DNA from 2 places in the Nonomuraea sp. 10N515B genome. Region 1 is predicted to be linked to the other one. Evidence: predicted binding sites of a transcription regulator. Region 1 holds the regulator's gene; the other holds the start of a gene.
The links. Region 1 encodes LexA, which represses DNA repair genes until DNA is damaged. Its sites were predicted from a motif close to TCGAACANNTGTTCGA; they were not measured.
Positions count from the first base shown of each region.

Region 2: ruvC (crossover junction endodeoxyribonuclease RuvC) is a predicted target of LexA. The motif match lies at 3,582-3,597, and genes of this name have one in related genera.

Region 1 is NZ_JBQQBQ010000006.1:152,429-159,401, forward strand. It holds gene ACTWQA_RS10950 (vitamin B12-dependent ribonucleotide reductase) at 1-234, opposite strand, end outside; gene nrdR (transcriptional regulator NrdR) at 231-686, opposite strand; gene ACTWQA_RS10960 (LysM peptidoglycan-binding domain-containing protein) at 1,188-1,475, opposite strand; gene lexA (transcriptional repressor LexA) at 2,922-3,629, shown strand; gene ACTWQA_RS10970 (family 43 glycosylhydrolase) at 3,892-5,331, opposite strand; gene ACTWQA_RS10975 (glycoside hydrolase family 43 protein) at 5,328-6,680, opposite strand; gene ACTWQA_RS10980 (aminoglycoside adenylyltransferase domain-containing protein) at 6,770-6,973, opposite strand, start outside.
Region 2 is NZ_JBQQBQ010000024.1:95,834-102,806, reverse strand. It holds gene ACTWQA_RS31440 (YebC/PmpR family DNA-binding transcriptional regulator) at 1-383, shown strand, start outside; gene ACTWQA_RS31435 (hypothetical protein) at 540-2,246, shown strand; gene ACTWQA_RS31430 (GNAT family N-acetyltransferase) at 2,258-3,415, shown strand; gene ruvC (crossover junction endodeoxyribonuclease RuvC) at 3,619-4,149, shown strand; gene ruvA (Holliday junction branch migration protein RuvA) at 4,313-4,933, shown strand; gene ruvB (Holliday junction branch migration DNA helicase RuvB) at 5,078-6,109, shown strand; gene yajC (preprotein translocase subunit YajC) at 6,327-6,701, shown strand; gene secD (protein translocase subunit SecD) at 6,745-6,973, shown strand, end outside.

The sequences.
Region 1 (6,973 bases):
TTTGGTGGTCACGATGTTGGCCGCGTTGACCGACCAGAACGCGGGGAACTCGACGCCCCGCTGCTCGAAGTTGACCGAGCCGTCGCGCCAGTTGGTCATGACGACGTCGCGGCGCTCCCACTGGATCTCGTCATACGGGTGCACGCCGGGCTTGGTGAAGATCCGCTTCATCTTCAGCCCCTTACGCGGACGCTTGCCCCCGCGCGCTACTGAACCGCTGGCCGTCTCCGTCATGACTCCCCCTTCTCCGCCTTCAACTGTTTGATCTCGGCCTCGAAGTCCGCCAGGCTCTCGAAACCGCGATACACCGATGCGAAACGCAGGTAGGCCACCTCGTCGAGCTCCCGCAGCGGGCCCAGGATCGCCAGCCCCACCTCGTTGGAGGGGATCTCGGCCGCACCCTTGGCCCTGATGGCCTCTTCCACCCGCTGTCCGAGCTGCGCCAGTGAGTCCTCGCTGACCGGTCTTCCCTGGCAGGCCCGCCGTACGCCCGCGACGACCTTGTCCCGCGAGAACGGCTCCGTCACTCCGCTGCGCTTGCTCACCATGAGCAGCACGGTCTCCTGCGTGGTGAACCGGCGCCCGCACTCCGGGCAGGTGCGCCGGCGCCTGATGGCCGCGCCGTCGTCCGTCGAGCGGCTGTCGATGACCCTGGTGTCAGGGTGGCGACAGAACGGACAGTGCACGCTTCGCCTCCTCGACCTGCGGCCACCACACACGCAAATGGGTTGTGACGGGACGCTCACGCACGCTCCACGGCTGGCCATGGAGCGGTCACGGAAACACAAGGTGTGGTGAACTACATCGGTGTAACTACTAGATGTTGTGGTCCAACCGTAGAAGCGCGCGACCATGAACGCAAGTTGGGCGGGCCCATCCGGCTGAAGTCGCTGATCAGCCCACGGTCATCTGGAGCCTCGGGCGTGTCGGCCTTCCCGGATGGCAGGATGGAGGCGCGGCCGTGTCACATGTATTGCTAACGGTCACGGGCGTGAACAAACCTCACAACGTTACCGCAGGCCGCTTCCTGTTCGGTCCATCCCGCAGGCACCGCGCCGCAGCGCCTTCACGCCGCCCGCCTTGGGCGTTGTCACCTCACGAGACGACACCCTCGACGTTGCCACCCGCACGACGTTGCCACCCGCACGACGTTGCCACCCGCACGACGTCGTCAGGATCCGCGCCGATCAGCGCACCACCCCGGCGATGTCCCTCGGGACATAGAGGCGCGTGCCGGGATGGATGATCGAGTCGGGGAGCCCGTTCAGGCGCTTGATCTCCGCGACCACGGCTCCGGGATCTTCGCCTCCGGAGAGCACGTCGGCGATGGCCCAGAGCGTGTCCCCCTGGCGGACCTCCACCCACGGCAGCCCGGCAGTGCTGGGAACGACGACCTTCACCGCCGCATGGCTGACGGCACGTGTGCCGAGCCAGAACCCGCCCAGGGACAGTAACGCCACCGCCACCACCAGCACGGCCCGTCCTCGGCGCGTCAGCCGCACCGGCGGCGCGGCGCGACGCTCAAGCCGCGACGCCGCGCGACGATCATGTCGCGCACCGGCCCTGCGCTTCCACCGGCGATCAGCGCTCTTCGCGCCGCCGCCGCCTCCCCGCCGGCGACGCGACCCAGGCGTTCCCGGCCCGACTCCCGCCGCCGGCTTGGCCCGCATCCTGCCCGCGACCGACCCGCCACGCCTCTTGCCCATCCCGGGCCCGCCGCGCTCCACACCACGACCGATCCCAGCACGAGTCCCGGCCCCGCCGCTGCTCGCGGCGCCGCCCAGCCTTGCACCAGCTCCAGCGCCGCTGCCGCCCGCGCTGCCGCCCCGCCTCGCACCAGCTCCAGCGTCCCCGCCTCCCACAATGCCGCCTAGCCTCGCGCCAGTCCCAGCGCCACTCAGCCGCGCATCAGTCCCAACGCTGCCCGACCTCGTACCAGCCCCAACACCGCCGCTCCGCGCGGCACCGCCCTGCCTCGCAACTGTGCCAGCGCCGCCGCTGCCCGCACTGCCGCCCTGCCTCGCAATGGTCCCAGCGCCGCCACTTTCCGCGATGCCGCCCAGTCTCGCACCGGTCCCATCGCCGCCCAGGCTCGCACCAGCCCCGCCGCTACCCGCGGCCTCGCCCAGGCTCGCACCAGCCCCAGCGCCCGCGGCGTCGCCCAGCCTCGCACCAGCCTCGCCGCCGCCCGCACTGCTGCCCCGCCTCGCACCAGTCCCAGCGCCGCCGCCAGCAGCGCCGCCCGACCTCGTGCCAGTCGCCTGTCTTCCGCGGGGTGTGCCACCGCCGGGCCCCGCATTCGCCCCGAGCCTGCCGCGCCCCGCGGCAGCGCCGGGGCTCCCGCCGGTTCCAGGCCCTCCCCGACCCGTACCGGCTCCGTGCTCTCGGCGACCCTGGCCGCTCGATGCGGGGGTGTCGTCCGCATTCGTCCCTGGATGCGGCGGTGGGACGAGGCGCAGGCGAGGCCTCCCCCGACCCCGGGACGCCGCCGCGTCCGGCGAGGGCCCTCCGCGCCTCGCCCCATCACTCGAACGGAGCCCCAACCTCTTACCGGAATTTCCACGGGAAGCGATCTCGGTCCGCGTATTGTCTCCCCGTCGGTCCTTACTCTGCGTAGCATCGGCAATGAGGGTGAGCCGCTTGGCGTCTTCGCTGGTCGTGTTCGTGTTTGTGGTCGTTCGCATGGATGACCTCCTGCCGTGTGGCCTGAGGAAAAGGCCGAATAAAGATCAGCAAATCGAACACGGTGTCGATCGAACTCCCGTACGATGTTGTACACCACACTGGCGACAATTTCGAGGAAGACTCGAACAATTGTTTGAAGATGATCTTCAACAGCGATAACGTCGCTGTGTGCGACATCGAGACCACAGAACGGCAGGTCCGCCGGTGAGGCGGGCGGCCGGGCGAGGAGGCAGGGCATGACCGAGCGGGATGACGCAAACGGGGTCAGCGACCTCGCGGTGCGCAGACGTGACTCTCTGGGCCTGACGCCCAGGCAGCGCAAGATCCTCGAAGTGATTCGCGACTCGGTGCAACAGCGCGGCTATCCGCCCTCCATGCGGGAAATCGGCGAAGCGGTGCAGCTGACGAGCACGTCCAGCGTGTCCCATCAGCTGACGGCGCTGCAGCGCAAGGGTTACCTCAGACGCGACCCGCACCGGCCGCGCGCCCTTGAGGTGCGCCTGCCGGGCGAGCCGGTGTTGTGGGTGGACCCGGACGCTGCGGATGACGAGGCGACGATCAGCCGTCCCACGGCCGCCTACGTCCCGCTCGTCGGCCGCATCGCCGCCGGTGGTCCGATCCTGGCCGAGGAGAGCGTCGAGGACGTCTTCGCGCTGCCCAAGCAGCTCGTCGGCGAAGGCACGCTGTTCCTCCTTCAGGTCGCCGGTGACTCCATGATCGAGGCCGCCATCGCCGACGGCGACTGGGTGGTCGTCCGCCAGCAGCCGGTGGCGGAGAGCGGCGACATCGTGGCCGCCATGATCGAAGGAGAGGCCACCGTCAAGACCTTCAAGCGCAAGGACGGCCATGTCTGGCTCGTCCCGCACAACACCAATTACGAGCCCATCCCCGGTGACGAGGCCACCGTCCTGGGCAAGGTCGTAGCGGTTCTGCGCCGGCTCTGACCAGGTCGGCGGCTTGGGCGCGCGTCACCTCGCCGCGCCGCGTTCCGGCGCGCGCCACAACATGCACTGACGGGGCACGGCACCGCACCGCCGACCTCGCCGGCTCGCTTCGCGGCGCGCGCGACTCGGAGCGCAGCACACGAACCGTCGTGTGGCACGCGAACCATCACCCGGCACACGAGCCGTCGCGCCCGGCGGCGCGTCGGAGGCCACGTGCGCGCACGGGCCCCCGACGTCAGCCCCACAGCCCCAAAGGCGGGCGTCACTCCAGGATGAAGCTGGCGCTGTCCCGGAAGGCGCTGGTCCCGTCGTTCCGCTCGAGCCACACCTGTCCGCCCCGATGTCGCACGAAATACCCGGGGAAGTTCACCGACTCGAACGAGACCGTGCCCGAGCCCTCGAGCCCGCCCCGCCGGTGGAAACTGGCGTCGGCGTTGAACAGGCTCGTGCCGTCGCGCCGCTCCACCCACGCCTCATGGTTGCGATGCCGCAGGTAATACCCGGGAAAATTGGTCGACTCCAGCGACACCGTCCCCGTCCCGGACAGCCCCGTGACGATCCTGAACTGGGAGTCCGCCAGTGGCGTGACGTTCGCCTCCAGGCGGGCCCTGTAGTCGTAGTGCCTGATCGCCGATCCCGGCGTGTCGTACGACATGAGCCGCACCGGCGTCGCCCCATCCGGCACCGGGATGCCGAAGTCCGGAGTGCCGTCCGCCCGCCAGTACACCTTCTGTACGCGGGTCCGCCGGTTGGGATCGTTCAGGGGATCGCCTGAAATATCGCGATAGTTGCGATCATGGTAGACGAGGATGTCGCTCTGCCCGTCTTCCGACGTGGTGAAGGAGTTGTGGCCGGGACCGTACTGGCTGGTCGCGGCGCTGGAGGCGAAGACCGGATTGGAGCTCTTCGTCCAGGCGGACGCCTGGAGCGGGTCCGCTGACGCCGAGGCCGTCAGCAGGCCGAGGCAGTAGTTGGCGTCCGTGGCGCTGGCGGAGTAGGTGAGGAAGAGCCGCCCGTTGCGCTGCAGCACCGAGGGCCCCTCGGCCACCTTGTAGCCCCGGGTCTCCCAGGCCAGCGTGGGCACGGTCAGCCGGGTCGTGGGACCGCTGATCGTCCAGGGGTTGGTGCCCATGCGGGCGATGTAGAGGTTGGAGTTGGTCGCGATGCCCGGCTCCTGCTGGGCCCAGAGCAGGTAGCGCACGCCGTTCGCGACGAAGGTGGTGGCGTCCAGGGAGAAGGTGTCCCAGGGGGTGGTGATCCGTCCCCGCTCGGTCCAGGCGCCGGTCAGCGGGTTGGCGCTGGAGCTCTCCAGGACGTACATCCGGATCCGCCACACGTCGTCGGCCCGGCCCGCCGCGAAGTACACATACCACTTGCCGTTGATGAAGTGGATCTCCGGCGCCCAGATGTGCGCGCCCATCTCGCCGGTAGTGTGCTTGCGCCAGATGACCGTCTCCGGCGCGCTCGCCAGACCCTGGATGGTGGTGGCCCGGCGCAGCACGATGCGGTCGTACTCGGGGACGGTGGCGGTGAAGTAGTAGTAGCCGTCGGTGTGGCGGAAGATGTGCGGGTCGGCGCGCTGGGCGGCCAGTGGGTTGCTGTACTGGACGGCGGGCGAGGCGCCCGCGGGCGTCACGTTGGCGATCACGGCGAGGAGCGTAGCCAGGACGAGGGCGGCGACCCTGCGGAGGGTGGCGTTCATGACAGCGGCGAGGTGACGGTGAAGGAGGCGTCGCCGGCGAACACCGAGCCGGACGCCCACAGGTCCAGCCGCATCTCGTAGTTGTAGTGCCGCAGATAGCGGCCGGGCAGGTTGTAGGACTCGAACGAGATCGTGCCCCCGCCCGCCAGTCCGGCCCGCCCGCAGTACGTGGCGTCGCCCTTGAAGATCGCCGACCCGTCGTCCCGTTGCAGGGTCAGCCGCATGTTGTAATGCCGCAGGTAGTAGCCGGGCTGGTTGACGGCCTGGAAGGAGTAGCAGCCGGCGTGCGCCAGCCCGGCGACGACGGCGAACGTGGCGTCCCTGCGGTCGGCGAGCGGACTGGCGGAGTTGAGCGGGTCCACGTAGGCCAGGTAGTCGCGGTGGCGTACGTACCGGTCGGGGAAGTTGGCCGAGCGCAGCGAGCGGTTGCCGGTGGGCACCGCGGTCGTGTCGCCGACGTCCTCACGCAGCACGGTGAAGTGCCTGGCGGTGCCGGACAGGCCGGCCAGCTCGACCCTGGCGCCGAACGAGGTCAGGTTCGAGCTGTCGGCGTAGTAGTAGCGGCCTCCGGTGTAGTTGTCGAAGTAGATCCGCCACCGGCCGTCCGGCAGCCGCGTCAGCGCCGGGCCCTCCAGGCCCGAGCCCCAACCGGCCCAGTTCCCCGTGCCGGTGAACTGCCAGGGGCCGTTGAGCGAGGTGGCGGTGGCGTGCTCGATGTACTTGGTCGTCTCGTTCTTGAGGAAGTTGTGGTACGTGGAGCCCACCTTGACGACGAAGCTGTCGATGTAGTTCGCCGGAATGCCCAGGGGTGTCGGGGCGCTCCACGACGACAAGGCGCTGTTCGCGGCAGTGATCCGGTAGGGCCGGAATTGCCCTGCCGTGCCCGTCGTGGACGCCGAGTAGATCACGTGGACGCTGCCGTCGGAGTCCCTGAACCACTCCGGCGCCCAGGTGCTGCCGGTGGCGCCGTTCAGGCCGACGGTGACGTTGCGGAGAAAGGTCCAGGTCACGGAGTCGGCGCTGCGGGCGAAGCCGATGGTGTCGCCGGTCCAGTTGGTGGTGTAGACGAGGTAATAGTAGCCGTCGGTGTGCCGCAGCACGCTCGGGTCGCGGATCAGGCCGGACGGCGGGGTGTACGCATTGGCGCGGACGAGGGTGAAGGTGGTGGCGTTCACCGAGTCGTAGACGTACATGTTGGACTCGCTGCTGTTGGTGAACGCGGTCATCAGGTAATGCGGCGCCGGCCCGGCGGCGTGGGCCGCCCCGGGTGCGAACACGACGGCCGCGATGGCGGCGAGCAGCGCGACGACGCCGGTTAACGCCTTTCGAGTGACTCCACGTGTACGCATCCGCGGCCCCTCTGTGATGTTAGCGCTAACATTTCACCACGCCGACGAGGGCGCGGTGATCGCATTCGTACCCCAGGGGCGATCCGCCGTCAATCCCCAGCGGTGTACAGGTCGTGCGCGGCCTTGATCGCCTGGTCGGCGAAGTCGAGCACGTCATGCCGCCGTTCGAACGGGGAGCCGTACAGCGAGCGCCGGGGTGTGCCGAAGTGCTCGCCCAGCCCCGAGACCAGGCACCCGAGCGAGGGCTCCGCGGTGTCGTCCGCCCGCAGCCGCAGCGCCTCGTCGATCACGCG
Region 2 (6,973 bases), on a different contig from region 1:
TGGCCGACCCCGGGTCCGTGTCCTACATGTTCAACCGCAAGGGCGTCGTCATCGTGCCCAAGAACGGGCTCGACGAGGACACCGTGCTGATGGCCGTGCTGGAGGCGGGCGCCGAGGAGGTCAACGACATGGGTGACTCCTTCGAGGTCGTCTCCGAGGCCGGGGATCTGGTGCCGGTGCGCAAGGCGCTGCAGGAGGCCGGGATCGACTACGACTCGGCCGAGTCGAGCTTCCTGCCGACGATGAGCGTGCCGCTGGACGAGGAGGGCGCCAAGAAGGTGTTCCGCCTCATCGACGCGCTGGAGGACAGCGACGACGTGCAGAACGTCTTCGCCAACTTCGACGTCAGCGACGCGGTGCTGGAGCGTCTGGGCGCCGAATAGCCGCCTTCTCCGCAAGGCACTGGGCCCCGTTCCTGCCGGGCCCTGGCTCTTGCGTGCTCAGTTCTCACGTGCGGTTTCCTCGCGTGGGATCAAGCCCGGGGCCCGTGGCGGCCTTGAGATGCGCGCGAGGCCGGTGGCGGCGTAGGGTCGGGCGACGTGACTTCCCCCACCCCACCGCAGACGTCCTACCGGGCGCTCGGCTGGCTGCTGGCCGTGCCCGCCCTCTTCGGCACGCTCATCACGCTGGTGCTGCCGACGGCGCAGACGATCTGGCTCAGCTTCCAAAGCGGCGGCGTTCTCAAGGAGAGCGCCTATGCGGGGATGTCCAACTACGGTGAGGTGCTGGGCGACGACGCGTTCTGGCGGGCGCTCGGCTTCACGCTCTCGCTGACCGTCGTGCCGCTGCTCGTGGCCGTGGTCGTGGCGCCGCTGCTGGCGGCGGCTCTCGACTGGGGCGGCGCCTGGACGCGGCGGGCCGGGCGGATCGCGCTGTCCCTCGCGATCGTCACGTTCTCGCCCGTGGGCGTGGCGGCGGCCTGGATCCAAGGCCTGAGTCGGGAGGCGTCCGGCCTGGTCGCCCTGGCGCAGGGGCTGAGCGAGCCGGACACGGCCCCGGGCGCGCTGCGCCTGATCGTCGCCGCGGCGACGTTCGGCGTGGTGTGCTCGCTGGCGGTCATCGCGTTCCTGCCCACCCTGCGCGGCGGCACCGTCGCGCCCGCCATGCTCGTCGTCGGCGTGCTCGTGGCGCTCGCCACCGTCGCCGTCGGCCTGCAGACCTTCTCGATCGGGCTGGTCCTCACCAACGGAGGCCCTCAGCGCTCCACAGGGACCCTCGCGGGCCTCCAATACGACTTCGCCTTCAGGATGGCCCAGTTCGGCCGTGGTGCGGCCGTTGCGACGCTCACAGGTGCAGCCCTCGGCGTGCTGGGGATCGTCGCCACCGTCGTCGTCGCGGCCTCCCGGCTACGCATCACGCTCACGCCTGCCGGCGGCACTCCCGCCCCTCCGGCCCCTCAGGCCGTCGCGCGTCCGGACGCCTGGCCGCAGGGCTCCGCACCGCTGCCCGATGGATCCGCCGCCGCCGCGCCTTCCGGCTCCGGCGGCTCGGACCGGCCGCCGAAGACGGCCGGGATGGTGGTCGGGGTGGCGGCGCTGGTCCTCTTCCTGGCCGTGGGGATCCTGCTGTCCTGGCCGTGGATCTCCGGCGTGCTGGGCTCGCCCGGCAGTGCGGCGGGCGGGCTGCGTACGCAGGTCAACACCTGGGTGCCCGCCGTCGCCGGCGCGCTGGTGTCGGTCGGGGTGGCCTACCTGGCCGCTCTCGGGATCGGCGGGCTGCGCCCGCTCGGGCGCGGGAGCGAGTGGCTGCTGCTGGTGTTCGCGCCCTGGCTGTTCGTCGGCACCGGCCCCCTCGGCGTGGCGAACTGGCAGAACATGCGCAACCTCGGCCTGGTCGACACCTTCCTCGCGCTCTTCCCGCCCCTGCTGGTGAGCGTGCCGGCCCTGCTGGTGCTCACCCTGCTGTGCAAGGGACTGGCAGAGCGGAACGACAGGGACTTCTTCAGCGGTGTCGTCCTGCCCTCGCTGCCCATGGCCGGCATCCTGGTGGGGGCCGTCGCGCTGGTGAACGCCCAGGACCTGCTCTGGCCGCTGCTGGTCGCCCAGCAGCCCGGCCTGTTCACGGCACCCGTCGCCCAGGTGAACGAGCTCGGCCGGTACGCCGTCGCCTCGCCCGGCGTCGGCGTCACCACGCCGCTGCTCATGGTCGTCGTCGCGCTGGCCATCGTGGTCGCCGCTCAGCTGCTCTATCTCGACCGGCTCGCCGTACGCGCAAATGGTTCGCGGCGGCGTATCCCGGCTGCGTAAGTTGGATCATTGTGGAAATTCGCGATCTGACTCCGGAGGACCTCGACGACGTCCTCGACATCCGGAAGCGCTCGTTCGGCCCGCTTTCGGCTGCTGACGCCGAGCGCTGGCGTCGCTCGACGATCCCCTTGCTCGGCGAGGGCCGCTATCTCGGCGCCCTCGACGGCTCCAGGCTCACGGCCGCGGCCCGGCTGCGGCAGTTCACGCAGTGGTGGCACGGCAGGCCGCAGCCGATGGCCGGGATCGCGGGGGTCACCGTCTCGCCCGAAGATCGCGGGCGCGGCGTCGGCACGCTGATCATGCGGGCCGTCATCGACCGGGCCGTGGCGCTCGGCGACGCGGTCTCCGTGCTCTACCCGGCCACCACGCCGATCTATCGGGCCCTCGGCTACGAGCACGCCGGGGCGCAGCACAACGTGCGCCTCCCCGCCGAGGCGCTGCGGCAGATCCGCCCCTCCGGGCAGGTCAAGCTGAGCAGGATGGGGGCCGGCGACGGCGCCGAGGTCATCTCCGTGCTGCACCGCGTCCACGCCGCCGCCCGCGCCAGCGGTCCGGTCTCCTGGGACGAGGGCACCTGGAACCTGTGGCTCGAGGACGAGGACGACTTCCTCTACCTCGCTGACGACGGCTTCCTGATCTACCGGTGGAAGGGCGACGACATCCAGGTCGACAACCTCGTCGCCGGATCCGCGGAGACCGCCAGGACGTTGTGGTCCCTGGTCGGCACCGCCTCCTCGATCGCGCAGCACGTCCTCGCGCCCGTGGCGCCTGACGACCCGGTGCTGTGGCTGCTGCGGGAGCGGGGCAAGGAGCACGTCAAGCAGGTGCGCTGGATGTTCAGGGTGCTCGACGTGGCCGCCGCGATCGAGCGCAGGGGATATCCGCTGCCCGTGAGCTGCGAGGCCGTCGTCACCGTGGAGGACCCGGTGCGGGGTGGCGGCACGTGGCGGCTGGAGTTCTCCGGCGGGTCCGGCGCCGCCACGCCAGTGGGGGAGTCCGGCTCCGGCGCGCCGGGCGCGGTGCTCGGCGCGAACGGCCTGGCCGCTCTGTACTGCGGGGTTCCCACGAGCACGCTGCGGCTGGCCGGGCTCATGTCCGGCGACGACCGGCACGACGAGGCCCTGGACGCCGTCTTCGCCGCCAAGCCGTACATGCTCGACTACTTCTGACAGGCTGTCTCGGGGTGTGGGGTGTGTCTGTGACGGCGTGTCTCGGGTGTGGGGCGTGCCTGTGACGACGTGCCGATGGTGGCTGTCCCGTGTGGGGCTCGGGTCAGAGGCGGTCGGCCGGGCGTTTCACGGTGCGCGGCCACCTCGGCCGGGGTAGAGTCTGGTGCCGAACAGGTGTTCGGCGGCGCGGGAGGGACAGGCCGGTGCGGGTGATGGGCGTCGATCCGGGGCTGACCCGGTGCGGTCTGGGCGCCGTCGAGGGGCGTCCGGGCGCGCCATTGACGCTGGTGGGCGTCGGAGTGATCCGCACCGGCGCGGACGAGGAGCTCGGCACGCGGCTCGTCGGCATCGAGGCGGGGATCGAGCAGTGGCTCGACGACATCCGCCCCGACGCGGTGGCGGTCGAGCGGGTCTTCAGCCAGCACAACGTACGCACCGTCATGGGCACCGCCCAGGCCGCCGGCATCGCCGTGCTGTGCGCGGCCAGGCGGGGCCTGCCGGTGGCGCTGCACACCCCGTCCGAGGTCAAGGCCGCCATCACCGGCAGCGGCACCGCCGACAAGAAGCAGATCGGCGCCATGGTGACCCGCCTGCTGCGGCTGCCCGAGATGCCCAAGCCCGCCGACGCCGCCGACGCGCTCGCGCTGGCCATCTGCCACGTGTGGCGCGGCGGCGCCCAATCACGCCTCGCCGAGGCCCTGGCCCGGGCCACACGAAAGGACGTCAGGCGATGAACGCGCCGGCCACGATGAGTCACGCGGTGGGTCGCCCGCTGGATCGCGCCGTGCGTGGTCCGCTGGGTCGTGCGGTGGGTCGCCCGCTGGATCGCGTGGTGGGCCGCCTGCTGGATCGAGCGGCGAGTCGAGTGATGATCGTGTCAGGTGCGGAGGGCGAGCTGTGATCGCGTCGGTGGCGGGACGGGTGGCGGCGATCGCGCCGGACGGGGCGGTGATCGAAGTCGGTGGGGTCGGCATGCTCGTCCACTGCACCCCGGGCACGCTCGCCACGCTGCGCGTCGGAGAGGCGGCCCGGCTGGCGACGTCGCTGGTGGTGCGCGAGGAGTCGCTCACCCTCTACGGCTTCGCCACCGACGACGAGCGGGCCGTGTTCGAGCTGCTGCAGACCGCCAGCGGCGTCGGGCCCAAGCTGGCACTCGCCATGCTCGCCGTGCACACGCCCAACGCGCTGCGGGTGGCCGTGGCAGGCGCCGACCTCAAGGCGCTCACGCAGGTGCCGGGCATCGGGCAGAAAGGCGCCCAGCGCATCGTGCTGGAGCTCAAGGACCGGCTCGGGACGCCCGAGGAGGCCGTCAACGCCGCGCTCAACGGAGAGCGGCGGGTGGCGGTGTGGCGGGAGCAGGTCCACTCGGGGCTGGTGGGGCTGGGCTACTCCAGCAAGGACGCCGACGAGGCGCTCGCCACCGTGGAGCCGGACGCCGACGCCGAGCTCGCCGCCGGTCGCCAGCCCCAGGTCGCCGCTCTGCTGAAGGCGGCGCTTCGATCGCTGAGCGTGCGATGATCGCGTTCCGGTCCTGTTCCGGTGGCGCTGTTTTCCACGTTGGCAAGGCCGCCTCGCCCCGTCGCTGCGCGGTGAGTGCTGAGGGCCGTACGGTGAGAACTTCGGACCCTGAGGTGGGCGATCCGGTGAGGGGGTGTGGTGGGCGTGGGATTTGAGCGTGAGCTCGTGTCGGCCGATGCCGCGGGCGACGAGCTGCAGATCGAGGCGGCCCTGCGGCCCAAGCGGCTCAGCGAGTTCATCGGCCAGGGCCGGGTGAGAGAGCAGCTGTCGCTCGTGCTCGAGAGCGCCCTGCGGCGGCGGCGGCCGCCCGACCACGTGCTGATGAGCGGGTCCCCGGGACTCGGCAAGACCACCCTGGCCATGATCGTCGCGGCCGAGCTGAACGCGCCGCTCCGCATCACCTCGGGCCCCGCGCTGGAGCGGGCCGGCGACCTCGCCGCCATCCTGTCCACGCTGGCCGAGGGCGAGGTGCTGTTCATCGACGAGATCCACAGGATGGCCCGGCCCGCCGAGGAGATGCTCTACCTCGCCATGGAGGACTTCCGGGTCGACATCGTCGTCGGCAAGGGCCCGGGCGCCACCGCCATCCCGCTCGACATCGCGCCGTTCACCCTGGTCGGCGCCACCACCCGGGCCGGGCTGCTGCCGGCCCCGCTGCGCGACAGGTTCGGCTTCACCGCCCACATGGACTTCTACGAGGCGGCCGAGCTGGAGCAGGTGCTCTACCGCTCGGCCAAGCTGCTCCGCCTCGACCTCCCCGCCGAGGGCGCCCACGAGATCGCCAGGCGCTCGCGCGGCACACCCCGCATCGCCAACCGCCTGCTGAGACGCGTACGCGACTTCGCCGACGTGCGGGCCGACGGCGTGATCAACCGAGAGATCGCCGCCGCGGCGCTCAACCTCTACGAGGTGGACGCCGAAGGGCTCGACCGGCTCGACCGGGCGGTGCTGGGCGTGCTGCTGAGGAAATTCGGCGGCGGCCCGGTCGGCCTGTCCACGCTCGCGGTGGCCGTGGGGGAGGAGCCGGAGACGGTCGAGGTGGTGGCCGAGCCGTTCCTCGTACGCCAAGGACTGCTGGCCAGGACGCCGCGCGGCCGGGTGGCGACCGCGGCCGCGTGGGCGCACCTCGGTATGACACCACCATCGGATGCGTTCGGAGCGTCACTTTTCGGCTGATCACAGAACGGTTGCAACCGTTTCAAATCGGGAACTTCCCCGCGCGCCGAAACGCTGCCTCGTTGCCGCGTTTCGCAACAAGCGCCTACACTCCGTGGCTTGGCTGGCTGTGTAGGCTGACGGGCTGAGCGGCGCGGCCCGACGCAACGCACGGAATTTCCGGCGCGAGGCCGGTGTCAACTTTTTGTACGGCAATGAAAGGTCGCCCCTTATGGACATGGGACAACTCGGTAGCATCCTGCCGCTGATTCTTCTGGTGGTGGTGTTCTACTTCCTGCTGATCCGCCCCCAGCGCAAGCGCCAGCAAGAGGCGATCAAGATGCAAAACTCCCTGGCGCCCGGCACCCGCGTCATGACCACGACCGGTCTGTTCGCGACCGTTGTCTCGGTGGACAATGAGGACGTCGTCCTCGAGGTCGCGCCCGGCATCGAAACCCGCTGGGTGAAGGCCGCGATCGGCCGCGTCGTCGCCCCCGGAGAGCCTCCGGCAGCAGGGGAGCGGGATGCGGACGAGTCCGGGGAGGACACGAACGAGTCCGAGCCCAGCGCGGATCGCAACGACGGTCAGGACACCAACACCAAGCAGTCCTGACTAAGCTCTGCGACAAACCTCTATCCGAAAGAACTGACGACCAGTGGCCCGACCGACCAGCCGCCACAGCCGACCGGGGCGAACGCTCCTGGTGCTGCTGGCGCTCATCCTCGCCCTGGGCGGGACGATGTTCCTGCAGAAGGCGTATACGCCCAAGCTCGGACTCGACCTCGCCGGCGGCACGACGGTGACCCTGTCCCCCGTGACGCAGAACGGTGCCTCTCCTCCTGAGGAGATCATGGACCGCGCGGTCAACATCATCCGCGACCGGG